Regions from separate parts of the Mesorhizobium sp. M8A.F.Ca.ET.165.01.1.1 genome, predicted to be linked through region 2. Evidence: riboswitches for the same ligand, from Rfam matches in the RefSeq annotation. Region 2 holds a riboswitch; each other region holds the start of a gene.
What was found. Region 2 has a riboswitch for cobalamin ahead of bluB (5,6-dimethylbenzimidazole synthase). Riboswitches for the same ligand answer to the same signal wherever they lie in the genome.
Positions count from the first base shown of each region.

Region 1: it holds a riboswitch for cobalamin, as region 2 does, so the genes downstream of both, EN808_RS23640 (aromatic ring-hydroxylating dioxygenase subunit alpha) here and bluB (5,6-dimethylbenzimidazole synthase) in region 2, are expected to answer to the same signal.
Region 3: it holds a riboswitch for cobalamin, as region 2 does, so the genes downstream of both, EN808_RS09745 (DUF1636 family protein) here and bluB (5,6-dimethylbenzimidazole synthase) in region 2, are expected to answer to the same signal.

Region 1 is NZ_SRTH01000010.1:51,346-61,120, forward strand. Features, by position in the region: gene EN808_RS23600 (ABC transporter substrate-binding protein) at 1-1,333, shown strand, start outside; gene EN808_RS23605 (sugar ABC transporter permease) at 1,502-2,515, shown strand; gene EN808_RS23610 (carbohydrate ABC transporter permease) at 2,517-3,671, shown strand; gene EN808_RS23615 (alpha-glucosidase) at 3,676-5,340, shown strand; gene ugpC (sn-glycerol-3-phosphate ABC transporter ATP-binding protein UgpC) at 5,370-6,482, shown strand; gene EN808_RS23625 (DUF680 domain-containing protein) at 6,562-6,810, opposite strand; gene EN808_RS23630 (DUF680 domain-containing protein) at 6,874-7,080, opposite strand; gene EN808_RS23635 (DUF680 domain-containing protein) at 7,154-7,354, opposite strand; cobalamin riboswitch at 7,848-8,050, shown strand; gene EN808_RS23640 (aromatic ring-hydroxylating dioxygenase subunit alpha) at 8,165-9,412, shown strand; gene EN808_RS23645 (hybrid-cluster NAD(P)-dependent oxidoreductase) at 9,490-9,775, shown strand, end outside.
Region 2 is NZ_SRTH01000004.1:448,339-458,113, forward strand. Features, by position in the region: gene ribB (3,4-dihydroxy-2-butanone-4-phosphate synthase) at 1-59, shown strand, start outside; gene EN808_RS15405 (MFS transporter) at 79-1,299, opposite strand; gene EN808_RS15410 (TetR/AcrR family transcriptional regulator) at 1,419-2,027, shown strand; gene EN808_RS15415 (hypothetical protein) at 2,117-3,100, shown strand; partial or broken gene bluB (5,6-dimethylbenzimidazole synthase) at 3,268-3,846, opposite strand; cobalamin riboswitch at 3,946-4,128, opposite strand; gene EN808_RS15425 (histone deacetylase family protein) at 4,307-5,233, shown strand; gene EN808_RS15430 (exodeoxyribonuclease VII small subunit) at 5,237-5,488, shown strand; gene EN808_RS15435 (DUF2277 domain-containing protein) at 5,582-5,848, shown strand; gene EN808_RS15440 (pirin family protein) at 5,889-6,809, shown strand; gene dxs (1-deoxy-D-xylulose-5-phosphate synthase) at 6,882-8,819, shown strand; gene EN808_RS15450 (hypothetical protein) at 8,968-9,261, shown strand; gene EN808_RS15455 (GFA family protein) at 9,258-9,659, opposite strand.
Region 3 is NZ_SRTH01000003.1:87,900-97,674, reverse strand. Features, by position in the region: gene EN808_RS09755 (NADH-quinone oxidoreductase subunit A) at 1-39, opposite strand, end outside; gene EN808_RS09750 (winged helix-turn-helix domain-containing protein) at 373-1,572, shown strand; cobalamin riboswitch at 1,602-1,808, shown strand; gene EN808_RS09745 (DUF1636 family protein) at 1,846-2,280, shown strand; gene cobW (cobalamin biosynthesis protein CobW) at 2,277-3,329, shown strand; gene EN808_RS09735 (cobaltochelatase subunit CobN) at 3,348-6,869, shown strand; partial or broken gene cobG (precorrin-3B synthase) at 6,866-8,359, shown strand; gene EN808_RS09725 (precorrin-8X methylmutase) at 8,365-8,997, shown strand; gene EN808_RS09720 (precorrin-2 C(20)-methyltransferase) at 8,994-9,746, shown strand; gene EN808_RS09715 (precorrin-3B C(17)-methyltransferase) at 9,743-9,775, shown strand, end outside.

The DNA of each region.
Region 1 (9,775 bases), on a different contig from region 2:
TGTTGCGTCTGCCGCATTCGCCCTGAGCGCGCCCGCGCATGCCGAACTGAAGTTCAAGCCGGGCGAGGACAAGCGCTTCAACTGGGCGAATTACGAAGATCTCAAGAAAGTCGACCTTAAGGGCGAGACTCTGTCGATCTTCGGACCGTGGCGTGGCGAGGACGAGACGCTTGTGCGGTCGGTACTCGATTATTTCTCCGAAGCCACCGGCGCGGAGGTCAAATATTCCTCGTCCGAGAATTACGAGCAGCAGATCGTCATCGACACCCAGGCCGGCAGCCCGCCCAACATCGCCGTGCTGCCTCAGCCGGGCCTCATCCAGGACCTTGCTTCCAAGGGCGTCCTGACCCCGCTGGGCGACGACGTCGCGGCCTGGGTCAAGGAGAATTACGCCGCCGGCGACTCCTGGGCCAAGCTCGGCACCTACAGTGGCAAGGACGGCAAGCCGGGCTTCTATGCCTTTCCCTACAAGATCGACGTGAAGGGGCTGGTCTGGTACTCGCCCGACAATTTCGAGGAAGCCGGCTACAAGGTGCCGAAGACGCAGGAAGAACTGGCGGAGCTCGAAAAGAAGATCATCGCCGATGGCGGCAAGCCGTGGTGCATCGGGCTTGGTTCGGGCGGCGCGACGGGCTGGCCGGCGACCGACTGGGTCGAGGACATCATGCTGCGCACGCAGCCGCCCGAAGTCTACGACAAGTGGGTGAAGAACGAGATCCCGTTCACCGATCCGGCGGTGGTCAACGCCATCGACATCTTCGGCAAGATCGCCACCGACGACAAGATGGTGGACGGCGGCGCCAAGGCAGTCGCGGCGACCGACTTCCGCGACAGCCCGAAGGGCCTCTTCACCGTGCCGCCGAAGTGCTACATGCACCATCAGGCATCGTTCATCCCCTCCTTCTTCCCGGAGGGCGTGAAGCTCGGCCAGGATGCGGACTTCTTCCCCTACCCGCCTTACGCCTCCAAGCCGGAACTGGGAACCCCGCTGGAAGTGGCCGGGACGCTGGTGATGATCACCAAGGATTCCAAGGCGTCGCGCGAATTCATCAAATTCCTGCAGATGCCGCTCGCGCATGAATTGTGGATGGCGCAGAAGAGCTTCGTCACCCCCTTCAAGGGAGCCAACAAGGACGCCTATGGCAGCGATGCGCTGAAGAAGCAGGGCGAGATCCTGGTCGGCGCCACGACGGTGCGCTTCGACGGCTCTGACCTGATGCCCGGCAAGGTCGGTGCCGGCTCGTTCTGGACCGGCATGATCGACCTGGTCGGCGGCAAGTCCGCCCAGGACGTCGCCACCGACATCCAGAAGAGCTGGGACGCTATCAAATAGCGGGGCGACCTAACACCTTCCAATCCTCCTGCTGGATCCGGGCCACGGCCCGGATCCGACCGGCGGTGCTCGCCGGAAGCCTTCACGTTTCGATTGTTCCGAATAACTGAAAGTCGGTGCATCCGATCGCCAGCATCGCTGGCCGGTCATGCGCAGGGAGAGGGACCCATGGCGACTCAGATTTTCTCGGCAATATTCGTCATCATCATCGGCGTCGGCGGCTGCGTCGCCTATTTCTGGGGCGCCAACAAACTGCTCGATTTGATCTTCCCCTCGCGCGGGGTGTCCGGGACGGCCGCCGTCAACAATCTGCGCCGGCAGGGATTGGTGCGGCCCTGGCTGTTCGTGGGTCCGGCGCTGATCATCCTGACCATCTACCTGATCTATCCGGTGATCGCGACGCTGTGGCTGTCTTTCTTCGACCGCGGCGGCACGAGTTTCGTCGGGTTCGCCAACTACGAATGGGCGCTGCGCGATCCGGATCTGCGAAACGCGATCATGAACAACATCCTGTGGCTGGCGGTGGTGCCGGCGGCCTGCACCTTCCTCGGCCTGATCATCGCCGTGCTTACCGACAAGATATGGTGGGGCACGATCGCCAAGAGCCTGATCTTCCTGCCGCTGGCCATCTCCTTCGTCGGCGCCAGCGTGATCTGGAAGTTCATCTACGAATATCGTGGCGACGGCCAGATCCAGATCGGCCTGCTCAACGCCATCATCCAGCATTTCGGCGGCCAGCCGCAGGTCTGGATATCGCTGCCGTTCTGGAACAACTTCTTCCTGATGATCATCCTGATCTGGATCCAGACCGGTTTCGCCATGGTCATCCTGTCCTCGGCGCTGCGCGGCATCCCCGAAGAAACGCTGGAAGCCGCCGTCATAGACGGCGCCAACCCGTTCCAGATCTTCTGGAAGATCATGGTGCCGCAGATCTGGGGCACCATCGCGGTGGTGTGGACCACCATCACCATCCTGGTGCTGAAGGTGTTCGACATCGTCTTGACCATGACCAACGGCCAATGGAACAGCCAGGTGCTGGCCAATCTGATGTTCGACTGGATGTTCCGCGGCGGCGGCGACTTCGGCCGCGGCGCGACCATTGCCATCATCATCATGATCGCGGTCATTCCGATCATGATCTGGAACATCCGCCAGGCCAACAAAGAGACGGGAGGGCACTGATATGGCCGTGGCGACCGGAAATTCCTTCGCAAGCCGTTTCGGCGTCCATATCGCGGTGCTCGTCTTCGTGGCGATCTGGACCATCCCCACGCTCGGCATCCTCGTCTCGTCGCTGCGCGACAAGGACCAGATCGTCGCCTCGGGCTGGTGGAATTCGTTCGCCAGTTCCAGCCAGACCGAGGCCGGGCGCCTGCCGGCCGCCTCGGCGCAGACCCAGAAGGACGGCAAGTTCGTCCTCGAGGGCAACATTTTCGGCGACGGCGTCAAGCGCAACATCAGCGCCTTCGGCGTCAAGGCAGCAGCACCTACACAATATCCGGCCGGCACATCAGCCGACCTCGGTGACGGCGTGACCCTGCAGGTCAATGCCGACGGCAGCTTCGTCATGGCATCGCCCAAGGCCTTCGAAGGCGATCGCGGCCAGCGCGTCTACTACGCCTCGTCGGCGCCGCCGAAATTCACCACCGACAACTACCAGACCGTGCTGTTCTCCGAAGGCATCGGCCGCTCCTTCATGAATTCGCTGACGGTCACCATCCCGGCGACCGTGATCCCGATCCTGATCGCGGCCTTTGCCGCCTACGCGCTGGCCTGGATGCGGTTTCCCGGACGCGCCTTGCTGATAGCGGTCATCATCGGCCTCCTGGTGGTGCCGCTGCAGATGTCGCTGATCCCGCTGCTCAGGCTCTACAACGGCGTCGGCACTTTCTTCGGCGTGCCGTCCAAGACCTATCTCGGCATCTGGCTGGCGCATACCGGCTTCGGCCTGCCCTTCGCCATCTACCTGTTGCGCAGCTATATCGCCGGCCTGCCGCGCGAGATCATGGAATCGGCCCGCATCGACGGCGCCAGCGATTTCGAGATCTTCGTCAAGATCGTGCTGCCGCTGTCCTTCCCGGTGCTTGCCTCCTTCGCGATCTTCCAATTCCTGTGGGTATGGAACGATCTGCTGGTGGCAATGGTTTTCCTCGGAACGGCGCCCGATCAGATCGTGCTGACGGCCAAGCTCAATGCGCTGCTCGGCTCGCGCGGCGGCAACTGGGAGATCCTGACGACATCGGCCTTCATCACCATCATCGTGCCGCTGATCGTCTTCTTCTCGCTGCAGCGCTATTTCGTCCGCGGGCTGCTGGCCGGCTCGGTGAAAGGAGGTTGAGACCATGCAATCGGCTTTGAAGGCGACTTCGAAACCAGACCCCGCCATCGACCGCGACTGGTGGCGGGGCGCGGTGATCTATCAGATCTATCCACGCAGCTTTCAGGACTCCAATGGCGACGGCATTGGCGACCTCAAAGGCATCATCGGCAGGCTGCCCTACATTGCCGCCCTTGGCGCGGATGCCATCTGGATCTCGCCTTTCTTCAAATCGCCGATGAAGGATTTCGGCTACGACGTCTCGGATTATTGCGACGTCGACCCGATGTTCGGCACGCTGGCGGATTTCGACGCACTGACGGCGGAGGCGCACCGGCTGGGCCTCAAGGTGATGATCGACGAGGTGCTGTCGCATACCGCCGACATCCATCCCTGGTTCAAGGAAAGCCGCTCGAGCCGCGTCAATCCGAAGGCCGACTGGTATGTCTGGGCGGACGCAAGGCCCGACGGCACGCCGCCCAACAACTGGCTGTCGATCTTCGGCGGCTCGGCCTGGCAATGGGACACCAGCCGCCAGCAATACTACCTGCACAATTTCCTGGCCGAGCAGCCCGACCTCAACTTCCACAACGCGGAAGTCCAGGACGCGCTGCTCGACGTCACCCGCTTCTGGCTGGAGCGCGGCGTCGACGGCTTCCGCCTCGACACCATCAATTTCTACTTCCACAGCCAGGGGCTGGAAAACAACCCGCCGCTGCCACCGGAAGAGCGCAACGACCAGACCGCGCCGGCGGTCAATCCCTACAACTACCAGGATCATATCTACGACAAGAGCCGGCCGGAGAACCTCGCCTTCCTCGAGCGTTTCCGGGCGCTGCTCGACGAGTATCCGGCGACCGCCGCGGTCGGCGAAGTCGGCGATTCGCAGCGCGGGCTGGACGTGGTCGCCGCCTATACAGCGGGCGGCAAGCGCGTGCATATGTGCTATTCCTTCGACTTCCTGGCGCCGGAAAAGATCAGCGCAGCCAAGGTCCGCTCGGTGCTGGAAGCTTTTGGCGAGGTGGCCAGCGACGGCTGGTCGTGCTGGGCGTTTTCCAACCATGACGTGATGCGCCCGGCCTCGCGCTGGGCCGCCGGCGAAACCGACCCGACCGCTTATCTCAAGGTTATCTCGGCATTGCTGATGTCGCTGCGCGGCTCGGTCTGCATCTACCAAGGCGAAGAACTCGGGCTCGGCGAGGCCGACCTGCGCTTCGAGGACCTGCAGGACCCCTACGGCATCCGCTTCTGGCCGGAATTCAAGGGCCGCGACGGCTGCCGCACACCCATGGTGTGGGACGGCAATGCCAGCAATGGCGGCTTCTCCCAGGCAAAGCCCTGGCTGCCGGTGCCGGCCAAGCACCTGTCACAGGCGGTCAACGTGCAGCAAGGTGACGAAACCTCGCTGCTTGAGCATTACCGGCGCTTTCTCGCCTTCCGCCGCGCCCATCCGGCATTGGCCAAGGGCGACATCAGCTTCATCGAAAGCCAGGGCGACACCGTCGCCTTCACCCGCCGGGCGGGCAATGAGGAGATCGTCTGCGTCTTCAATCTGGGCGCTGCGCCAGCGAAGGTTGACCTCGGCAACCGAACCCTGCAACCTTTGGCGGGACACGGATTTTCCGGGCAGGCAAGCACCGGTACGGTCGAACTCGGCGGTTACGGCGTCTGGTTCGGGCGCATAGGCTGAACATCTGAGGAACCACTGGGAGGAAATCAATGGCCGATGTCAATTTGAGACAAGTGAAGAAGTCCTACGGCAATCTCAACATTCTCCACGGCATCGACCTCGACATCAAATCGGGCGAATTCATCGTCTTCGTCGGCCCGTCGGGCTGCGGCAAGTCGACCTTGCTGCGCTCGATCGCCGGGCTTGAGGAAATCACCTCGGGCGAACTCAAGATCGACGGCCAGGTGGTCAACGACGTGCCGCCATCGAAGCGCGGCATCGCCATGGTGTTCCAGTCCTACGCGCTCTATCCGCACATGACAGTCTACGACAACATGGCCTTCTCGATGAAGATCGGCAAGGAAAGCAAAGCCGAGATCGACAAACGGGTGCGGCAGGCCGCCGAAATCCTGCAGCTGACCAAATATCTCGACCGCCTGCCCAAGGCGATGTCGGGCGGCCAGCGTCAGCGTGTCGCCATCGGCCGCGCCATCGTGCGCAATCCAAAAGTGTTCCTGTTCGACGAACCGCTGTCGAACCTTGACGCGGCACTGCGCGTCGCCACGCGTATCGAGATCGCCAAGCTCAAGGAATCGATGCCCAACACGACCATGATCTATGTCACCCACGACCAGGTCGAGGCGATGACGCTGGCCGACCGCATCGTGGTGCTGAAGGATGGCCACATCGAGCAGGTCGGCACGCCCATGGAGCTCTACAAGAACCCCGGCAACCTATTCGTCGCCCAGTTCATCGGCTCGCCGGCCATGAACATCCTGCCGGCCACGGTCGACAAGACGGGCAACCCGACCATCATCAGCCATGTCGGCGGCCGCAAGGCGACGGTGCCGATCGCGACGCCTCCCTCGGCAAAGGGAGCGGCGGTCAGCTTCGGCGTGCGGCCGGAAGATCTCGCGATCGCCAGTGGTGCGGACTATCTGTTCGAGGGGACGGTCGATTATGTCGAGCAACTCGGCGAGGTTCAGTTGGTCTATATCGACATCGGCCGTGCCGACCTGCCGCTGGTGACCAAGCTGCCGGGCAATGTCGAGGTCAAGCGCGGCTCGACGCTGCAGTTGACCGCCAATGCCGGCGACCTTCATATCTTCGATGCGGATGGACGGTCGTTCGCGCTGCACGAAGCGGAAGCAAAAGCCGCCTGAGGCCAGCCATGTCTCGACAACAAAAAAAGAGAGCAGCGGGCAGGCCCGCCGCTCTCTTTTTATACATCACGACGGCTGGTTAGTTGTTGCCGAAGAGATTGCGGTCTGCGCCGTGAGGGGCGGACTTCTGCACGTCGCCGGACGAGTTGAGCAGCTTGTAGATGGGTGAGTCGCTGTTGCGGACCGAACCCGTATGCGACGTATCGACATTGACGGTCGACGATGCAGTGGGCTGATTGGCGCCATTGGAGCCATAGTTGTCACTGCCGGCGAAAGCGCTGCCGGAGAGGGCCAGAACGGCGGCGGCAGCAATGAGGATCTTGTTCATTTCCAATACTCCTGATGTCTTGAATTCCACGAGCGGCGGGCAAGCCGCCACTCGCAACAGGCGTCAACGGCCGAAGAGGTTGCGATCGCTACCCGGCCGGGCAGGCGCCTCGGTGGCCGGAGCCGACTTGCCGATCGACGCGGTGTTCGCGTTGTCGGTCGACGTGACAGCCGCCTGGTTGGCACCGCTCGAACCGTAGTTGTCGCTGCCGGCAAAGGCGCTGCCGGAGAGGGCCAGGACGGCGGCGGCGGCAATGAGGATCTTGTTCATTTTAGGTACTCCTGAATTTGTGGCATCCACCCCGCGCGGCAGGGTCGCCCCGCCGCAGGCCGGGGATCGGCTGTTAGTTGTTGCCGAAGAGATTGTGGTCGGCGCCCTGGGCAGGCGTCTGAGCAGCCGGCTCCGACTTGCTGGTCGAAGCGGTGTACGAGCTGTCGACAGTGGCAGCGGGGGTGGCGGCGTTCGAACCGTAATGGTCGCTACCAGCGAAGGCGCTGCCGGAAATGGCCAGAAGGGCGGCGGCAGTGAGAACAATCTTTTTCATTTTGGGTACTCCAGTATTTTTCCGTCCGTCTAGCGGCGTGTCTTGGGATTAAAATCGCGTCGTTCGGACCGCCCCGATGTGGGAGAGCACCTCTGCTGTTTCCAATCACGAAGTTGTTCAGCGTGGACCATGACTCTACCACTTGAAATTGTACCAGCGATTTCCACATCGGTTATTTTCTGTCGTTATATCAACCAGTTAGCTAAAAATGACACCCCGATCACCAACTGTATCGGAGGCTCGGCGTTCACACCGTCCTGCACGCACCGTCAACAGAAACGAACCGTTCGGTTCGATTTTAGAATCTGCTAATAGTCACTTTTTGAAACTGTTAACCCTTTTGCCCCCGGCAAAGGGGGCGAAAACGGCGCCTGCGCGCCAGGCGACAGAATGCGATTCCAACGCCTACGACCCTGTCATGACGATCCAGCATGCGTGTCGCGCCGCATGGATGCGATGTCGCTTTCGTGCCGATGTCGCAAAGCCTGTCGTGATTAGATCAGGCATCTCAGGTGCCGCTGCGTGACGACGGAGCGGAGAATTGGGAAGCCGGTCAGATTCCGGCGCTGCCCCCGCAACGGTGGTGGAGTTCAAGTCGCAACGGGAGACCACTGGGCGAAAGCCTGGGAAGGTGTCGCGATGGTCCGCAAGGACGACTCCAGAGCCCGGAAACCAGCCCGAGATCGCTAGAACTCGACTGATCGCGGTGGGCGGTCAAGAGGCGGATGGTGTTTGTCCGGCTTTGCGCCGATCTGCGTCCAGTCCTTCCTCAATCACCACCAGTTCAGTCCTTGAAAATGAGGACAGGACATGGACGCGCGCAACGACATGCTGAGGCTCTTGAACAGCCGCAGACAAGGCTTTTCGCTGGAACAGCCTTTTTACACCGACCCGGACTACTTCAAGCTCGACATGGAGCTGATCTGGTATCGCGACTGGCTGTTCATCGGCCATGATTGCGAATTGCCCAAGCCGGGCAGCTTCATCACCGTGCAGGTCGGCGACTATCCTATCGTGCTGGTGCGCGATCAGCAGGGCAAGATCAACGCCTTCCACAATTCCTGCCGCCATCGTGGCAGCCGCGTCTGCAACAGCGACAAGGGCATGGCCGCCAAACTGGTCTGTCCCTATCACCAGTGGACCTATGAGCTGGACGGGCGTCTGCTGTTCGCCCGCCAGATGGCCGAGGGGTTCGACAAGAGCCAGTTCGGGCTGAAGCCGGTCGCCTGCGAAAGCGTCGCCGGCTATGTCTTCATCTGCCTAGCCAAGGAGCCGGCCGACTTCGCGCCGATGCGGGCAATGATCGAGCCCTATCTCAAGCCGCACCGGCTGAGCGAGGCCAAGATCGCCTTCGAGAGCACGATCATCGAGAAGGGCAATTGGAAGCTGGTTTGGGAAAACAACCGCGAATGCTATCATTGCGCGGGCAATCATCCCGAACTGTGCAGGACCTTCCCGGAAGCACCGACCGTGACCGGCGTGCAAGGCGCCGACAGCGATCCGGAGATGCTGGCGCACTGGGCGAAGTGCGAAGCTGTTGGCCTGCCCAGCAAATTCCGCATCGACCCGGCCGGGCAATACCGCGCCACCCGCGCGCCGCTGCTGCGCGATGCCCAGAGCTACACGATGACCGGCAAGCGGGCGGTGAGGAAGGACCTGTCCGACAGCGTTTCGGCCGACCGCATCGGCACGCTGATGCACTATCACTACCCGACGACCTGGAACCACATCCTCGTTGATCATGCCGTCACCTTCCGCGTGCTGCCGGTCAGCGCAACCGAAACGGCGGTGACGACGAAGTGGTTGGTGCACAAGGACGCCGTCGAGGGTGTCGACTACGATCTCGCCGAACTCACCCATGTCTGGACCGAGACCAACGACCAGGATCGCCGCATCGTCGAGGAGAACGCTTTCGGTATCCTGTCGCCGGCCTATGAACCCGGCCCGTATTCGGAGCTGCATGAAGGCGGCGTCATCCAGTTCGTCGACTGGTATGCCCGCTTCATCGGTCCGCGCCTGGCCGAAGGCGGGCGGCCGGCGCTGCGCAGCGTCGCCTAGCGCATGTCACCCAAAAGTGTGCAGCGGTTTTGGGATCACGACATGCGCAAAATGAAAGGTATGCAGGGATGAATGCGATGACCGACCTTGGCCTCTATCGCCATCTCGACCAGATGGCGCCCTGGAACGACAGACTGCAGGTGCTGGAAGTGACCGGTGTCAGCGATGAGGCGCCCGACGTCAAGACCTTCACCTTCCGGTCCGACAACCAGACCTGGTTCCGCTACAAGCCGGGCCAGTTCGTGACGCTGGAGCTGCCGACGCCAGATGGGCCGCTGATGCGCACCTACACGCTGTCGTCGTCGCCGTCGCGGCCGTTCTCGATCGCGGTGACGGTGAAGGCGCAGGCGGGCAGCATCGGCA
Region 2 (9,775 bases):
GCCACTATGTCGGCCTCGAAGGCTTTGGCATTCATATCGCCAGGACCGAGATTATCTGAGCTCAACAAACCCTGGCGGTCATTCGGCAGGGATTGCCGCCTCGCATCCTTCCAACTCGCATTCGTGGGTGGCGAGGCTGCGCTGGCCGAGCAGCACCGTAACCAATGCGATAACGCCTGATGCAACCGAAACCCAGAACCCGTTCTGGGCGCCGAACGCATCCACCACCGCGCCGGCGGCGAAGGAACCGAGCGCCATACCGATGCCGATGCCGGTCATCACCCAGGTGATGCCTTCGGTCAGCATCGCTTCCGGCACATGCCGTTCGATCAGGCCGAAGGCGGTGATGAAGGTCGGCGAGATCGCCACGCCGCTGATGAACACGGTCAGCGCCAGCAGCGGCACCGTACCGGCGGTGAGCGGCAAAAGCGTGCCAAGCGCGACCAGGGCGACCGCGATTGCCAACTGGCGTTGCAGCGGTGCTTGCAGGTTGAGGGCGCCGACGATGATGCCGAGCACGAACGATCCTAGCGCATAGACGCCGATGACAAGGCTGGCGGCGCCCGGCTGGCCGAATTCCCCAGTGATGGCCACGGTGCTCACCTCCGTCGTCGCGAAGGTCGCGCCGATGAAAATCAGGGCAAGGGTGATGATCTGCACCGGCCGCAGCCTTATTGCCGAGCCGCTCGTGGCACGGTCCACCGGCCGCACCTGCGGTTCGGTCGAGCGCTGCAGGATGAAGGCCGTCGAACCGATGGCGAGGAGCACGGTGCTGACCAGCACGCCGGCTTCGGGAAAGAGACCCGCACTGAGCCCCACCGACAGCGACGCGCCGGCGATATAGACCAGCTCGTCCGCCGCCGATTCGAAGGCGAAAGCGGTGTTCATCTGCGGCCGTCCTCGGAAAATCTCGGTCCAGCGGGCGCGCACCATTGCCGGCATGCTGGGCATGGCTGCGGCCGCCAGTGTCGAGACGAACAGCGTCCAGACCGGCCAATCCTGATTGGCTGCCGCGATGAGAACCGCGAAGGCAATCACGGTGATGATGGTGGTGGGGACCACGATGCGTGTCTGGCCCAGACGGTCCACCAGCCTTGATATTTGCGGCGCCACGAAAGCGTTGCCCAGCGCGAAAGTCGCCGAGACCGCGCCGGCCAGCCAGTATTCGCCACGCGTTTGAGACAGCATCGCGACGATGCCGATCGGTGCCATGGCGATCGGCAGGCGCGCCAGGAAGCCGGCGGCCGCAAAGCCTTTGGTTCCGGGGGCTCGAAAGATTTCCGAATAGGGGTTTTGCATGGCTGGTTCCTCGACAAAGGATGATGCGACAATTACATACGATGCGTATGAATGTCAGATAGTTCATACGTAGCGTATGTCAATTGGCATACGAGACGTATGTGGATAGGTCCAGAACCATGCACAGACCCCGCAAGGAGATGATTGCCGAGACGCGAGCCAAGCTGATCACGGCGGCCCGCCAGGCTTTCGGCACCATTGGCTACGCCGAAGCGTCGATGGACGATTTCACCGCATCGGCCGGGCTGACGCGCGGCGCCCTCTATCATCATTTCGGCGACAAGAAGGGACTGCTGCAGGCGGTTATCGCCGAAATCGACGCGGAAATGGCTGCACGGGTTAATGAGGTCGCGGCGAGGGCGCCGACCCGCTGGCAGCATTTCGTCGACGAATGCACGACCTACATCGAAATGGCGCTGGAGCCGGAAATCCAGCGCATCATGTTCCGGGACGGTCCGGCCGTGCTGGGAGACCCGGCGCAATGGTCGAATGCCAATGCCTGCGTCGGTTCAATGACCGATCATCTGACGGCGCTGCAACAGGAGGGGATGGTGGTGCCGGGCGTCGATCCCGAAACGGCGGCGCGATTGATCAACGGTGCGAGCAGTCAGGCCGCACAGCGGATCGCCAACTCGAACGATCCCGAAGCGACGTCGAGGAAGGTGGTGGCCGCATTCAAGCAACTGCTCGAAGGCCTGCTCGAGAAACCGGAAGCGCGGTCAAACTGAGCCGCCGCGGCGCTTCCGCCACCGCCTGCAATTGACAATAGCCGGTTTGGGCGCATCCTCCCCAGCCATCTCTGAGGGGAGAATCGGGCATGTGGGATTTCGATATCGGCAGGTCGGTGTCCATCATGATGCGGACCTGGCCTTTCATTGTCTTTCGCATGATCGTCTATTTCGGCATCACGCTGGCCTACATCATGGCCACCGGCACCGGTGCCTCGGTCGGCTACGGCGTCGGCCATATCTCCACCGATCCGGACGGACCGTTGTCCTTTGCCCTTTGGGGCGGTGTGGTCGGTTTCGGCGTCGTCTCGATCGCTGTCTACTGGCTGCGCGAATACATCCTCTACGTCGTCAAGGCCGGCCATATCGCCGTCATGGTGCATCTCATCGACGGGCATGACGTTCCCGACGGCCAGAACCAGATCGCCTACGCGAAAGAGGTTGTGACCGAGCGCTTTGCCGAGGCGAACATCCTTTTCGTCGTCGACCAGTTGGTCAAGGGCGCCATCCGCGCCATCACCGGCCTGCTGGGTGGCATCGCGGCCTTCCTGCCCATCCCAGGCCTGAGCGGCCTGGTCTCGTTCCTCAACACGGTGATCCGGCTATCGCTGACCTATGTCGACGAGATCATTCTCGGCTACAACATCCGCATCAATTCGTCCTCGCCGTTCGAGACGGCGCGCCAAGGCGTGGTGCTCTACGCCCAGAACGGCAAGACCATGGTCAAGAACGCCGTCTGGCTGGCGGTCATCATGTGGGGCGTGTCTTTCGTGATTTTCCTGCTGATGCTGGCTCCGGCAGCCGCCATTCTTTATGTCATGCCCGGGCAACTCGCCGGCTGGGCTTTCGTGCTCGCCATCGTCTTTGCCTGGGCTTTCAAGGCGGCCTTCATCGAGCCATTCGCCATTGCCTGCCTGATGCAGGTCTATTTCAGGACCATCGAGGGCCAGGTGCCTGATCCGGCCTGGGACGCCAGGCTGGCCGAAGCCTCATCGAAGTTCCGGGAACTCAAGGACAAGGCGCTGTCCACCTTCGGCGGCTCGCGCTGGGGCACGGCCGGCGCGACGCGCTGATCGGCGGGGCTGGCGGGCGCACCTGCGACGGTGTCGAGGCGCGCCACCGCCGATTTGAGCGGTGCCTCACCCTGGCCGCAAAACGTCTCGCTCATGATCAGGTCGGGCAGCGGCAGGCGTCGGCCCCAGCCATGTGTTTCGAGGTCGGGTTTCGGCGCGAACTCCGAGACACGACCGACGCAGAGATAGGCGACCGGCGTCACGTGGTCGGGGACAGACAGCAGGCTTTTCAGCGCTTGCGCCTCGATGATGCTGACCCAGCCGACGCCAACACCCTCGGTGCGTGCCGCCAGCCAGAAATTCTGCACCGCGCAGACCGTGCTGTAGAGGTCCATTTCCGGGTTGTGCCAGCGCCCCAGCGGCGAGCCTTTCGAGCGCTCGCGGTCGCAGGTGATACAGATGTTGAATGCGCTTTCGCAAATGCCTTCAAGCTTGAGCTTGCGGTAGAGCGCCTGCCGGTCTGCCTCGATTGCCGGCAGTTCCTGCTCACGCGCGGCAAGGAACAGGTCGCGCACCTCCGCCCGTCGCTTGGCATCGCGGATGACGATGAAGTTCCAGGGTTGCATGAAGCCGACCGATGGCGCGTGGTGGGCGGCAAGCAGCAGCCGCGCCAGCACTGCATCGTCGATCGCCTCCGATGTAAAATGGCTGCGGACGTCGCGCCGCGTGAACATGGCGCGATAAACCGCGTCACGCGCTATCTGATCAAATCCATCGCCCATTGGAGCGGTCATGGCTTCCGGCATCGCTTGTCCCCTTGCGATTGCAGCAGTTCAAATTCTCAGAGCGAACTTTGCGCGTCCAAGAGGACCCACATCGCTCTGATGTCATCCGCCTGACCATGCGGATGACGATGCCTGCCAGGCCGGTCTTCTGGCTCGGGATCAACCCGCGTCCGGTGCCTTCCCGTCATCGACAGTGGCATTTACCGGCGCGGTCCCCCTTACAGCGTTGGGCACGCCACGGAATTTAACCGTGTTCCCGATTCTCCCGCCGGAGCATTTGCAGCCAAGTGAAATCATTTGGCGTCGCAGAATGCGGCTAAAACAAACAGACCGGCAGGCACCAGGCAGTGGCGGCAACCTTACGCCGAAGCCCCGGCGGCGCCAATCCCCGCAGCGACGCCAATGGACGCAGGCGTGATTTTCCCCAGCGATCAAGCCGCCACGCATGGCCATTACGGCGTCGGGGCACTAGATAGGGGAGATGGCTACCCGTCTCTACACGCACCCCATCTTTCTCGAACACGTCACCCCGCCGGGCCACCCCGAGCGGCCCGACCGCCTGCGCGCCATCGAGCGCGTGCTCGACGACGAAGCTTTTGCCGCGCTCGACCGCGTCGAGGCTCCGCAAGGCGACGAGGCGACGATCCTCTACGCGCATCCCGCCGATTTCGTCGCGCGTGTCCGCGCCGCCATCCCCGACGAAGGCATTGCCCACATCGACGCCGATACCACCGCCAGCCCGAAGAGCTGGCAGGCCGCGATCACGGCGATCGGCGCCGCCAACGCCGCCGTCGACGATGTCTTTGCGGGGCGGGCCGACAATGTCTTCGTCGCCGCCCGTCCGCCCGGCCACCATGCCGAAAAGACCACGGCAATGGGCTTCTGCTTCTTCAACACGGCGGCGATCGCTGCCCGCTATGCGCAGAAGAGGCACGGCGCCGAGCGTGTCGCCGTCGTCGACTGGGACGTGCATCACGGCAACGGCACGCAGGATATTTTCTGGGACGATCCGTCGGTGCTCTATTGCTCGACGCACCAGATGCCGTTGTACCCAGGCACCGGGGCGAAGAACGAGACCGGTGCCGGCAACATCGTCAACGCGCCGCTGGCGCCACAGACCGGCAGCGAGGTGTTTCGCGATGCCTTCCTGTCGCGCGTGCTGCCATCGCTCGACAATTTCGCCCCCGACCTGATCATCATTTCGGCCGGCTTCGACGCGCACCACCGCGACCCGCTGGCCGAGATCAATCTGACCGAGGACGATTTCGACTGGGCGACCGGCCAACTGATGCAGCGCGCCGCACGCCACGGCGGCAACCGGCTCGTCAGCCTGCTCGAGGGTGGCTACGATCTGCAAGGATTGGCATTTTCGGTCGCCGCCCATGTCGGGCGACTGATGAAAGGATGAATGATGAGCGGTGAGATCAACGAAGACGTCAAGGCGATGAGCTTCGAACAGGCACTCGACGCGCTGGAGAAGATCGTCGATGATCTGGAGCGCGGCGACGTGCCGCTCGACCAGTCGATCCGGATCTACGAGCGCGGCGAGGCGCTGAAGGCGCATTGCGACCGCTTGCTGAAGGCAGCCGAGGACAAGGTCGAGAAGATCAGGCTGTCGCGCGATGGCAAGCCGGTTGGAACCGAGCCGCTCGACGCGGACTAAGGCGCCCTCGCAGTCTTACCGATTTTTGGACACGATCATGATTGAGGATACAGTTCGTCCCGATTGAAACGGACAAGAGGAGGTTTGGAAACGATGTGCAGAAACATCAAGACCCTGTTCAATTTTGATCCGCCGGCAACCAACGACGAAGTCCGCGACGCGGCACTCCAGTTTGTCCGCAAGCTGAGTGGAACGACGCGGCCGTCGAAACAGAACCAGCATGCGTTCGATCATGCTGTCGAAGCCATCGCGGCATCGGCACGCGAATTGCTTGATTCCCTCGAAACCCACCAGCATCCGCGCAATCGCGAAGAGGTGGCGGCCAAACTAAGAGCAAAGGCCGCGATCCGCTTTGCCTGATGCGGCTGATGCAGCCACCGAGCGCTGACCAGGAGAGTTCATGAGCTTCTTCCCGGGGAAAGACCCTGAGGCCGGCGATGCCTTCGCCAGCGACCAGATCGAGTTGATGGTCATCCCCAACGCCAAGGATATTGGCGGCTTCGAAGTGCGCCGCGCGTTGCCGACCGCCAAGAGGCGGCTGGTCGGGCCGTTCATCTTCTTCGACCGCATGGGCCCGGCCATCCTGCGCGCCGGCCAGGCGCTCGATGTCCGTCCGCACCCGCATATCGGCCTGTCGACCGTGACCTATCTGTTCGACGGCAAGATCCGGCATCGCGATTCGCTCGGCACCGAAATGGTGATCCAGCCCGGCGACGTGAACCTGATGACCGCGGGCCGTGGCATCGTCCATTCCGAGCGCACGCCACAGGAATTGCGCGGCGCGCCGATGTCCATCTCCGGCTTGCAGACTTGGCTGGCACTGCCCGATGGCAAGGAAGAGGTTGCGCCGGTGTTCGAGAACACAGCGGCGCTTCGGCTTCCCGAGATCGATGCCGACGGCGTCAGCGGGCGCGTCGTCATCGGTGATTTCCAGGGATTGCGGTCTCCGGTGCGGGCGGACTCCGAAACGCTCTACGCTGATTTGCGGCTGGCGCCCGGTGCCAGTGTCAAAATCCCGGCCGATGCGGAAGAGCGCGCCATCTATACGCTGGAAGGCGAGGTCTCGATTTCGGGCGACGTCTTTCCGGCGGAACGGCTGCTGGTGTTCCGCCCCGGCGACGAGATCGTCATATCATCGCTGACCGGGGCGCATTTCATGCTGTTCGGCGGCGCCTCGCTCGGTTCGAAGCGCTACATCTGGTGGAATTTCGTCTCCTCGTCCAAGGAGCGCATCGAGCAGGCCAAGCAGGAATGGAAGACCGGCCGCTTCGATATCGTTCCTGGCGATGAGAAGGAATTCATTCCGCTGCCGGAAGGCTGAGCGGATCGAGAGGCTGGCCGTCCGCGTCACCGACACGCATTTACTTTCGCCGGCCGGCGGCCTATCCCGCCGATGAACAGAAAGTCTGGGCCCACCGTGAACGCAACGCCGCATACGCCGCTTCTCGACAGGATTCGCATCCCGGCCGACCTGCGCACGCTGGCCGAGAGCGAATTGCCGCAATTGGCATCCGAGCTGCGCGCCGAACTGGTCGATGCCGTGTCCCGCACCGGCGGCCATCTTGGCGCCGGCCTGGGCGTGGTCGAACTGACAGTGGCGCTGCACTATGTTTTCAACACACCCGATGACCGGCTGATCTGGGATGTCGGCCACCAGGCCTATCCGCACAAGATCCTGACCGGACGCCGGGACCGCATCCGCACCTTGCGCCAGGAAGGCGGCTTGTCGGGCTTCACCCGCCGGGCCGAGAGCGAATACGACCCGTTCGGCGCCGCCCATTCCTCGACGTCGATATCGGCCGGCTTGGGCATGGCCGCCGCCCGCGACCTCTCAGGCGGCCGCAACAATGTCATTTCCGTCATCGGCGACGGCGCAATGTCGGCCGGCATGGCTTATGAGGCGATGAACAATGCCGGCGCGCTCGATGCCCGGCTCATCGTCATCCTCAACGACAACGACATGTCGATCGCGCCGCCGACCGGCGCCATGAGCGCCTATCTGGCGCGACTGGCTTCCGGCAAGACCTATGTCGGCCTGCGCGACTTCGGCAAGAAGCTGACCTCCTATCTCGGCAAGCGGGCCGATCGCGCCATCACGCGGGCGGTCGAGCATGCGCGCGGCTACGTCACCGGCGGCACTTTGTTTGAGGAACTCGGCTTCTATCACATCGGCCCTATCGACGGTCACAATCTGGAACATCTGATTCCGGTCCTGAAAAATGTCCGCGACAACGGCAAGGGCCCGGTGCTGATCCATGTCGTCACCCAGAAGGGCAAGGGCTATGCGCCGGCGGAAGCCGCCGCGGACAAGTATCACGGCGTCAACAAATTCGACGTCATCACCGGCGCGCAGGCCAAGGCGCCGGCCAACGCGCCGGCCTACACCAAGGTGTTCGCCGAAAGCCTGATCCAGGAGGGCCGCGAGGACGACCGCATCGTTGCCGTCACCGCCGCCATGCCGAGCGGCACCGGCCTTGACCTGTTCGGCGAGGTGTTCCCGTCAAGGACCTTCGATGTCGGCATCGCCGAGCAGCATGCGGTGACCTTTGCCGCCGGCCTGGCATCGGAAGGCTACAAGCCGTTCGCGGCGATCTATTCGACCTTCCTGCAGCGCGCCTACGATCAGGTCGTCCATGACGTCGCGATCCAGAAACTGCCCGTGCGTTTCCCCATCGATCGCGCCGGCTTCGTCGGCGCCGACGGCGCCACCCATTGTGGAGCGTTCGACACCACCTTCCTGGCAAGCCTGCCGGGCTTTGTGGTGATGGCGGCGGCCGACGAGGCGGAACTGCGCCACATGGTGCGCACCGCCGCCGGCTATGACGACGGGCCGATAGCCTTCCGCTATCCGCGCGGTAACGGCGTCGGCGTCGACATGCCGGAGCGCGGCTCGGTTCTCGACATCGGCAAAGGCCGCATCGTCCGGGAAGGCAGCAAGGTCGCCCTGCTGTCCTTCGGCACAAGGCTGCAGGATTGCCTTGCCGCCGCCGAGGAACTCGGCGCGGCCGGGCTTTCCACCACGGTTGCCGATGCCCGCTTCGCCAAGCCGCTCGACCAGGATCTGATCCGGAGGCTGGCTCGCTCGCACGAGGTTCTGGTCACCGTGGAGGAGGGCGCCATCGGCGGCTTCGCCAGCCATGTGCTGCAGCTCCTTGCCCAAGAAGGATTGCTGGAGAGCGGCCTGAAGGTACGCCCGCTGGTTCTGCCCGACGTGTTCGCCGATCACGCCAAGCCGGAAAAGATGTATGCCGACGCCGGACTCGACGCCGCCGGGATCGTGCGCACCGTTTTCACCGCCCTCGGCCACACGGTCCGCGCCCAGCGCGCCTGAATCAAAATCTGAACAGTCTGACTCAGTTTGCCGGCTTGATTTCATAACGCATTGTTAACGCTGCCGTTTGGCCTTTCGCTTACCGTGTCCCTTGGCCGTTTTTCAACGGCGCCCTGCTAGACAGCAGCCAGGCAGGGAGACAACGAAAATGAAGACGCTTCTGTGCGGCACGGCCCTCTTGGCCGTGATAGTGGTACCGGCTGCCGCCGAGACGCCCTACGACCGCAATCTTGAAAAGGCGGCGACAGGGATTGTCGCCGGCAAGATGGGCGGTATCCGCGGCGGCTTTTCCTACAAGCAGATGCCGCAGCTTGTGGTCGTGCCCAACGCCGCACCTCAGCCCGCTGTTACGACCGAGCATCCACGTGAACAGGCGTCGGGCAACCGGAACGATGGTCTGTCTCCGGCTATCGAGCGCCAGGTTCCGCGAACCATCTTCTAAAACCACATATCGCGCACGCAGCGACCATCGCGTGGCAAATCGTCGAAAGAGTCGAGGCCATCGAAATGGTCGATCGGCAGGTCGGCAACGGCTTCGGGTGGCGCCAGCCGCACATTGACGGCGATGCGTATTCGGCCAGAATCGCTGGCGCGCAAGCCGCGCCAGGCCAGCACACAGGCGCAGGTCGGGCAGAACAGGACTTCGAGCGACGGCGTGTCCTTTCCGGCGCGCCTATAGCTGGCCGTCGGCCCCGAAACGCGAATGCGCTCGTCGACATAATCATAGGCCCAGAGCGCGCCATAGCGGCGGCAAAGCGTGCAGTTGCAGGCGGTCACCGGGCCGGGATCGCCCTCCAGGGTCCAGTGGGTCGCGCCGCAGTGGCAGGTTCCCGTCAGCATTCGTTCTCCCCGGATTCCCCGATGGAGGCTGTCCCCGACGGCCATTTTGCCGGACCCGACGCGATGCGCGCAAGCCGCGGCTTGGCCCGCTGCTCCAGCCGTTCACGCACGACGTC
Region 3 (9,775 bases), on a different contig from region 2:
CAGGACGATGGGCAGGTACGAACTGAGGAGTGCGTTCATGCAGCGGCTTTCCGTTGGCGCCAATCCACGTTGATTACAGCACCGGACCTTAATGCGGAAGCGTGACAGTTTAACCGCTGAACCGTTTTAAGGAGCCTATGCTGCAACGCGGCGAGGGTTAGCGCAGCACTTCCAGCGAAGCAAGTCAAACCTTGTTCAAAACAACGAGCTGGACGGCATTCCGGGAGAAACTGGTCTCATAGGCTCCTGTTTGATTTCCTTCTCTTTTTACTCCACTTTTCTCTCCTGACAGGGTTGCCGCCAAAACCCTGCTAGCATGGGCTGGAATCACCCATCACATCTTTGTCAAAGCACCCTCAGAGTGACGCCTGCATGAAGGAAAAGATCTCGCTAGCCGCCGCCCGGCGCATCGCGCTCGCCGCTCAGGGATTTCTCGATCCCCGCCCCGCCGGCATGCCCGACCGCCGCCATTTCGCCCGCGTTCTGTCCCGCACCGGCCTGCTGCAGATCGATTCCGTCAGTGCGGTGGTGCGTGCCCACTATATGCCGCTCTATTCGCGTCTGGGTCCCTATCCCGTTGCCTTGCTCGACAACGCCGCCGTGACGCGCAAGCGCACGGTGTTCGAATATTGGGCACACGAGGCCTCATTCCTGCCGGTCGAGACGTACCCGCTGATGCGCTGGCGCATGCAGCGCGCCGAGCAAGGCGATGAAATGTATCTGGGGCTGGCCAAATGGGGCCGTGAGCACGCTGCCTATATAGAAGAGATCTACCGCCAGGTCGTCGATCGTGGCCCGATCGCCGCTTCGGCGCTGGAAGGCCAGAAAGGCTCCGGCGGCTGGTGGGGTTGGAGCCGCGCCAAGCACGCCTTCGAATGGCTGTTCTGGGCCGGCCGCATCACCACGGCGCACCGGCGCGGTTTCGAGCGCTTCTATGACCTGCCGGAGCGGGTGCTGCCGCAAGCGATCCTCGACCTGCCGGTACCGGCGGCCGAGGATGCACATCGCGAATTGCTGCGCATTTCCGCCCGCGCCCACGGCATCGCCACATCAGGCGACCTGCGCGACTATTTCCGGCTCTCCCCCGCCGACATGAAAGGCCGGCTCGAGGAACTGGTCGAACTCGGCGAGTTGTTGCCGGTCCGTGTCGAGGGGTGGGACAAGCCAGCTTACCTTCACAGGGATGCGCGTTTGCCACGCAAGATCGAGGCCCGCGCCCTGCTGGCGCCGTTCGATCCCGTCGTCTTCGAGCGCTCGCGCTCGGAGCGGCTGTTCGATTTTCACTATCGCATCGAAATCTACACCCCGGCCGAGAAGCGCCAATACGGCTACTATGTCCTGCCCTTCCTGCTTGGCGACAGGATCGTGGCGCGCGTCGACCTCAAAGCCGACCGGCCGGCCAGTGTCCTGCGCGTCCATGCCGCCTATGCCGAGCCCGGCGCGCCGCCTGAAACCGCCGCTGAACTTTTCGAGGAATTGAAGCAGATGCAGGGCTGGCTTGGGCTTGAACGCATCGAAGTGACGCCTGCCGGCGACCTCGGCCCGGCGCTGTCCGACATCGCGGTGTCGTAAGCTCGCGTTGACACCGCTGCCCGCAAGAGCCTAAATCCGATCCAGACGGTCTCCTCTCGGCAAAGGGAGGAGCCAAGAGGGAATGCGGTGCGGGCCGAAAAGCCCAAATCCGCGGCTGTCCCCGCAACTGTAAGCGAAGAGCCAAGGCCGAAAGCCACTGGGATTGTCCCGGGAAGGCGGCTACCCAAGGCGACGACCCGCGAGCCAGGAGACCTGCCGTCTGGAATGCAAGAATCCGATCGCCCGGCGGGTTTTCCGGGCAAGGAGCCTGATTTGGATCGCGACAGCAGTTTCTCGGCTGAAACAACGGACATTTCGTCCGGCGAGGATGATTCCCTGGCCGGCATCACTGTCATCGTCTGCGCCTCCTGTCGCGACGAGACCGGTTCCGACGCCCATCCCCGGGCCGGCGAACTTTTGGCTGAAGATACGCGCCAAGCCGCCTCGAGCGAGAAAATCCGCATCCGTACGGTCGAATGCCTCGGCAATTGCAAGCGCCGGCTCAGCGCCGCGATCCTGCGCGACGGCTGCTGGAGCTATGTGTTCGGCGACCTGACCGCGACCAGCGGCGCCGATCTCGTCGCCGGCGCGAAACTCTTCGCCACCTCGACCGACGGCCTCATTCCCTGGCGCGGCCGCCCCGATAGCCTCAAGCGCGGCCTCGTTGCCCGCATCCCTCCTCTCGACATGCTGAAGGACTTGACATGACCGCTCCAAATTCGGCCGGCAATCTCTCCCGCGTTCCCTGCACCGTCGTTACCGGCTTCCTCGGGGCCGGCAAGACGACGCTGGTCCGCCATCTCCTGGAAAACGCCGGCGGCAAGCGGATTGCCATCATCGTCAACGAATTCGGCGATATCGGCATCGACGGCGAAATCCTCAAGGGCTGCGGCATCGACACCTGCCCGGAGGAAAACATCGTCGAACTGGCCAATGGCTGCATCTGCTGCACCGTCGCCGACGATTTCGTGCCGGCGCTCGACCAGATCCTGTCGCTGACGCCGAAGGTCGACCATATCCTGATCGAAACCTCCGGTCTCGCTCTCCCCAAGCCTCTGGTCCAGGCGTTCCAGTGGCCGACGGTGAAAAGCCGCGTGACCGTCGACGGCGTCATCGCCGTGGTCGATGGCCCGGCGTTGGCTGAAGGCCGCGTCGCCAATGACATGGACGCCCTGCAGGCGCAGCGCGCCGGGGATGAGAGCCTCGACCATGACGACCCGGTCGAGGAAGTGTTCGAGGACCAGATCGCCTGCGCCGACCTGATCATCCTGTCGAAGAGCGACCTGATGGACGCCGACGGCTCGGCCCGCGCCAACGCCATCGTCAATGAACACTCCGCCCGCGCCGTGAAGATCGTGCCGACGTCGCATGGCAAGGTCGATCCCTCGGTGCTGCTCGGGCTTGGTCTCGCCGTCGAGGATGACATCGAGAACCGCAAGTCCCATCATGACGGCGCATTCGACCACGAGCATGACGACTTCGACACGTTCATCGTCGACATTCCTTCGATCGCCAATCCGGACGAGTTGGCAAAGCGCGTCGCCGCGGCCGCCGAACAGGAAAACGTGCTGCGTGTGAAAGGCTTCGTCGAGGTCGGCGGCAAGCCGATGCGGCTCCTGCTGCAGGCCGTCGGCCCGCGCGTCAATCATTACTATGACCGCGCCTGGGCCGCCGAGGATGACCGCCGCTCGCGCCTGGTCGTCATCGGCCTCAAGGGGCTGAACCGTCCGGCGATCGAACGCATACTCGCCGGCTGATTTCAGACACGGGCCGCGATGCACATCCTCACCACGACCTCCGCCTCGCTCGACGACCTCGCCGAGCCTGTCGACCTCAGGCAAACGCCGGGGGATATCGTGGCCTTGTCGTTCACCGACAGCGATCTCGCCGGACTGGCGGCGGCATGGAAGGCGGACGCCGATCGCTTGCCCTCCATGCGGCTGGCCGCACTGCGCGATCTGCGCCACCCCATGTCCGTCGACCTCTGGATCGACAGCGTCGCCCGCCATGCCAAGGTCATCCTGGTGCGCATCCTCGGCGGCAACGACTGGTGGCGCTATGGCTGCGACCAGCTGGCGGTGATTGCCCGTGAGCGCGGCATCAAACTGGCGCTGCTTCCGGGTGAAAGCCATGACGAGGATCTCAGGCTGATCGAAGCCTCGACGCTGCCACGCGCCGAACTCGACGGCCTGCTTGGCTATTTCCGAGAGGGCGGCCCGGCCAATATGAGCGCGCTGGTTCGGAGGCTGGCAGGCCTGGCTGGACAGGATACGTCCGTCGCCAGTCCGGTCAGCGTGCCGAAGGCCGGTTACTATCAGTCTGGATTGGGGGTCGCGGAGGAGCCGGACCTTTCAATGGTCGGCGCTCCCGTCGTCCCTATTCTCTTCTACCGCTCGATGCTGCTCGCGGCCGACGTCGCCCCGATCGATGCGCTGGCCGAGGCTTTGCGCTCCCAGGGACTGGCAGCGGTCCCGGTCTTCGTTTCCAGCCTCAAGGATCCTGGGTCCCTGGCCTTCGTCGAAAACGCCATTGCATCGCTGAAACCCGCCGCCATCATCACCGCGACCGCCTTCGCTTCGGGTGCCGAACCCGGCGTTGAAACCCTGTTCGACCGCGCCGGCGTGCCCGTCTTCCAGGTCATCATCGCCACCACCCGCCGCGATGTCTGGGAAAACAACCAGCGCGGCCTGGCGCCGGCCGACCTTGCCATGCATGTCGTACTGCCCGAACTCGACGGCCGCATCCTTGCAGGCGCCATTTCCTTCAAGGGCGAGAGCGATGTCGATCCGGCGCTTGGCCACCGTGCGCTGGCCAACCGGCCGGAACCGGATCGTGTGACGCAGGTGGCTAAGCGCGTTGCGGCCTTCATCCGCCTGCGGGAGACATCGCGCGCAGAGCGCAAACTGGCGATCCTGATTCCCGATTATCCCAGCGCTCCTGGCCGCACCGGATATGCGGTCGGGCTGGATGTGCCATCCAGTGTGCTGGCGATGCTGCACGACTTGAGCGAACAGGGCTATGCCGTTGAGGGGATTCCGCAAACACCGCGCGCGTTGCTGGATCTGCTGGAGCACGGCAATGATCGATTGGGGCTCGACGACTATGGTGCCTTTTCTATTGAGCTTCCGACATCGGCAATTGCCGCGGTAGACGCCGCGTGGGGCAGAGCAGATCAGGAGACAGGTTTGCGCGAGGCGCCCCCCTCTGTCCTGCCGGACATCTCCCCCACACGGGGGGAGATTGTGCCCGCATCTCCGCTTTCGCCAATTTCGAAGGTTAAAGAACGGGCGCCGAAGTTGCCAATCTCCCCCCTCGTGGGGGAGATGTCCGGCAGGACAGAGGGGGGCGCTCAAGCGCCAGCCTCAGCAAACTTCCCCTTCCGTGCCGCAACCTTCGGCAACATCACCGTGGCACTCGCCCCTGATCGCGGCCGTTCCGCCGATCGCCGCGCCGATTACCACGACCCGACACTGCCTCCGCGCCACGCCTTGATCGCCTTCGGCCTCTGGCTGCGCAAATCGCTCGGCGTCCATGCCTTGATCCACGTCGGCGCCCACGGCACGCTGGAATGGCTGCCCGGCAAGACCGTCGCGCTTTCGCAAAACTGCTTCCCCGAGATCGTGACCGGGTCCCTGCCCGTCATCTATCCCTTCATCGTCTCCAATCCAGGCGAGGCGGCGCAGGCCAAACGGCGCATCGCCGCCGTCACCCTTGGCCATCTGCCGCCGCCGCTCGCCGGTGCAGGTCTCGACGAGGACCAGCACAAGCTCGAACGCCTGGTCGATGAATACGCCCAGGCCGATGGCCTTGACCGCCGCCGCCGCGACCGTCTCGCCAGGCTGATTGTCGAAACCGCGCAAAAGACCGGCCTTGCCTCCGAAGCCGGCGTCGCCAAAACCGATGCGCCCGACGAAGCGCTGCGCCGTATCGACGCCTGGCTCTGCGATCTCAAGGACTTCGCTATCAAGGACGGGCTGCATATCTACGGCCGCGCGCCCGAGGGCGAGCCGGATGCCATGCGCCGCCAAAGCGCGGAAGCCGAGAAGTCGGCGCTGTTCGCCGCGCTCGATGGCTGTCACGTCAAGGCCGGCCCGGCTGGCGCGCCCGCACGGGGCCGCTCCGACGTGCTGCCCACTGGCCGCAACCTGTTCACCTCGGACCCGCGCACCATGCCGACGCCGACCGCCTACGACCTGGGCAAGGCGGCGGCGGAGGAAGTGGTGCGCGGCTACCTGCAATCGCATGGCGACTGGCCGCGTTCCCTGGTTATCGACCTCTGGGGCTCGGCCTCGCTGCGCACCGGCGGCGAGGAGATCGCGCAGGGGCTGGCACTGATGGGATGCCGGCCGCAATGGGACGCTGCCACCGGCCGCATCACCGGCATCGAGGTGCTGCCGCCAGCTATGCTCGGCCGTCCGCGCGTCGACGTCACCTGGCGCATATCAGGCCTGTTCCGCGACATGTTCCCGACCCAGATCGCCCTGATCGACGCCGCCGCCAACGCCGTTTCCGCGCGCGACGAGGACGATTCGGAAAACCCGCTCGCCGCCAAGACCCGCGCCGATGGCAAGATCAGCCCGCGCATCTTCGGCACATCGCCCGGCACTTACGGCGCCGGCGTCGAGGATCTGTTGTCGAGAGGCGACTGGAGCGCACGCGAAGAGATCGGCCGCGCCTATCTCGACGCCACCTCGCATGCCTATGGCGGCGCCGGCGGCGAAGGCGTCTCGGCGCCTGGCGCCTTCGAGGGACGCATCGCCGAAGCCGATCTTATGGTTCACACCGGCGACGATCCCGGCCGCGATATTCTTGAAGGCTCAGCCGACGTCGCCTTCATCGGCGGCTTTTCGGCCGCCTTGGCCGCACTCGGCAGGAACGCCGACGTCATCGTGCTCGACACCACCGATCCGCAAAAACCGAAACCGCGATCGGTCGGCGAGGCCGTGTCGCGCGTGGTGCGTGCCCGCGCCGTCAACGCACGCTTCATCTCAGGCCAGATGCGGCACGGCCCGCGTGGCGCCTCCGAATTCGCCGAAACGGTCGATCGGCTGGTCGGCTTCGCCGAGACCACCCATGCCATTTCAGGCGCGCTGATCGAGGCCGTGCACGATGCCTATCTCGGCGATCCGGACGTTCGCGCCTTCATCCTGCGCGAAAATCCCGCCGCCGCCAAAGTCATCGCCGAGCGCTTCCTGTCGGCGCGCCGCCGCGGCCTCTGGCATCCTTTGCGCAATTCCATCGACGACGATCTCGCCGCGCTGATTGCGGAAGCCAACGCGCCCGGGGTCGCGGCATGAACGCCTTCTCGCGCCGTGGCGCCTGCCCCGCTCTGTCCGCGCCGATGCAGACAGGCGACGGCCTGCTGGTGCGCCTGAACCCGGTCGCCGGAGGTCCATCCTCCGGAGGGTTGTCGCCGAAGCTCTTGATCGGGATCGCCGAATCCGCCTTGCGGCACGGCAACGGCATCATGGAAGTCACCGCGCGCGGCAGCCTGCAGATACGCGGCCTCACGGCGGACAGCGCTGCGTTGCTGGCGGCGGAGGTGGATGCATTGGGAATCGCGGTGCGCACCGGGGTGCCGGTCGAGACCGGCCCGCTGGCAGGCATTGACCCGCAGGAGATCGCCGATCCCCGGCCGATGGCGGAAGAGATTCGCGTGGCCGTCGAGGAAGCCGGGTTGACGCAGCGGCTGGGACCGAAGGTTTCGGTGATCGTTGACGGTGGCGGACAACTGACGCTGGATGCGGTAACGGCCGATGTGCGGCTGAGGGCGGTGCGAGCCGATACAGCCAGCCGTTGGCTTGTATCCGTCGCGGGTGACGGGCGGACCGCCAAGCGGCTCACCGTGGCGGATGAGGATGCGGCACGCGACATTGCTGTCGCGGCGCTGCGGATGGTTGCCGAGAAAGGCCGGGACGCACACACGCGGGATTTGTCGGGGCGGCAATTGGAGTCTCTCGCAAGCTGGCACTCTACGGCGCCCCCCTCTGTCCTGCCGGACATCTCCCCCACAAGGGGGGAGATCAACGGCTTCGACGCTGGCTTTTCAACAACACCGGAGATTGGCGAAACCATCGGTGACAGCGCAATCTCCCCCCTTGAGGGGGAGATGTCCGGCAGGACAGAGGGGGGCGCCTCGCGCAAACCTATCGGGCTTTTCCCCTTGGCCGGTGGAACTTTCGCCCTCGGCATCGGCCTGCCCTATGGCAGCATCCCAGCGGACAAAATCATCGCCCTCGCAAAAAGCGCCCTCGCCCTCGGCACCACCGAAATCCGCCTCGCCCCAGGCCGCGCCTTGCTTTTCCTCGGCCAGCCGGCGACCGCCAACCAGCCCCTGCAAGACACAGCCGCCACCCTCGGCTTCGTCACCTCCCCCGCCGACCCCCGCACCCGCATCGCCGCTTGCCCCGGTACGCCGGCCTGCGCGTCCGGCCGCATCGCCACCCGCGACATCGCCGAGACGATCGCCACCGAAAACGCCGACATCCTCGATCCCTCCCTCATCCTGCACATTTCCGGCTGCGCCAAGGGCTGCGCGCATCCCGGCCCGGCCGCGCTGACCTTGGTCGGCGGCGAAAACGGAGCCGGACTTGTCGTGAACGCGACGGCAAAGGCTCTTCCTGCCGGCTACAGGCCGGGCTATGACGCCGCGCGCGGCATCGGCCGCGTCGCCGCGGTGATCCGCGGCGCTCGATATCAGGGCGAGACCGCCGCCGCTTGCCTGACAAGGCTGGGCACGGCCGGCATCGCCGAAACTTACCAACGGGCCCAACCTTACCAACGGAAATGAGCATGGCCGCCTACGACTACATCCACGACGGCACGGCGATCTACGAGCGTTCCTTCGCCATTATTCGCGCCGAGGCCGATCTCTCGCGCTTCTCGGAGGCCGAGGCCGATGTCGCCATCCGCATGATCCATGCCTGCGGCCAGGTCGAAGCCGCCAGGAATTTTGTCTTCTCCCCCGATTTCGTCACCGCCGCCCGCAAAGCCCTGGCGGCGGGCGCGCCTATCTTCTGCGACGCGGAGATGGTCTCGCATGGCGTCACCCGCGCCCGGCTGCCGGCCGGCAATGAGGTGATCTGCACCTTGCGCGACCCGCGCACGCACGACATCGCCAGGGAGATCGGCAACACCCGCTCCGCCGCCGCGATCGACCTGTGGGGCGAGCGCATGGCCGGTTCGGTTGTCGCCATCGGCAATGCCCCGACCGCGCTGTTTTATCTTCTGGAAAAGCTAAACGACGGAGCCCCCAAACCGGCGGCCATCATCGGCATGCCAGTCGGCTTTGTCGGCGCCGCCGAATCCAAGGATGCGCTGGCCGAGAATTCCTATGGCGTGCCCTACGCCATCGTGCGCGGCAGGCTCGGCGGCAGCGCCATGACCGCCGCCGCGCTCAATTCGCTGGCGAGGCCCGGTCTGTGAACGCGATTTCCAAAGGCAGGCTTGTCGGTGTCGGCACGGGTCCCGGCGACCCCGAATTGTTGACGCTGAAGGCCGCGCGAGCCTTGGCCGAGGCCGATGTCGTGGCCTATTTCGCCAAGCGCGGCAACAACAGCAATGCGCGCGCCATCGTCGAAGCGCGCTTCCGGCCCGGCATGCTGGAACTGCCGCTGCTCTATCCCGTCACCACCGAGATCGACAAGGATCACGACGACTACCGCTCGCAGATATCAGGTTTCTACGAGGAGTCGGCCAACAAGGTCGCCGAGCACCTCGATGCTGGCCGGATGGTCGCCGTGCTGTCCGAAGGCGACCCGCTGTTCTACGGCTCTTATATGCACCTGCACGTCCGTCTCGCCAATCGTTTCCCGACTGAAGTCATTCCCGGCATCACCGCCATGTCCGGCTGCTGGTCGCAGACCGGCGTGCCGATCGTCCAGGGTGACGACGTGCTGACCGTGCTGCCCGGCACGATGAGCGAGTTCGAGTTGACCCGACGCCTCGCCGACACCGATGCCGCCGTGATCATGAAGGTCGGCCGCAACCTGCCCAAGATCAGGCGCGCGCTGGAAGCGACCGGAAAGCTGACGCGCGCCGTCTATGTCGAGCGCGGCACCATGGCCGGCAGCGTCTCGATGCGGCTTGCCGACAAGCCGGACGACAAGGCGCCCTACTTCGCCATCGTGCTGGTCGCCGGCTGGTCCGGCCGCCCGACTGGAGCGCAGGCATGAGCGGCCGTCTCACCGTCATCGGCCTCGGC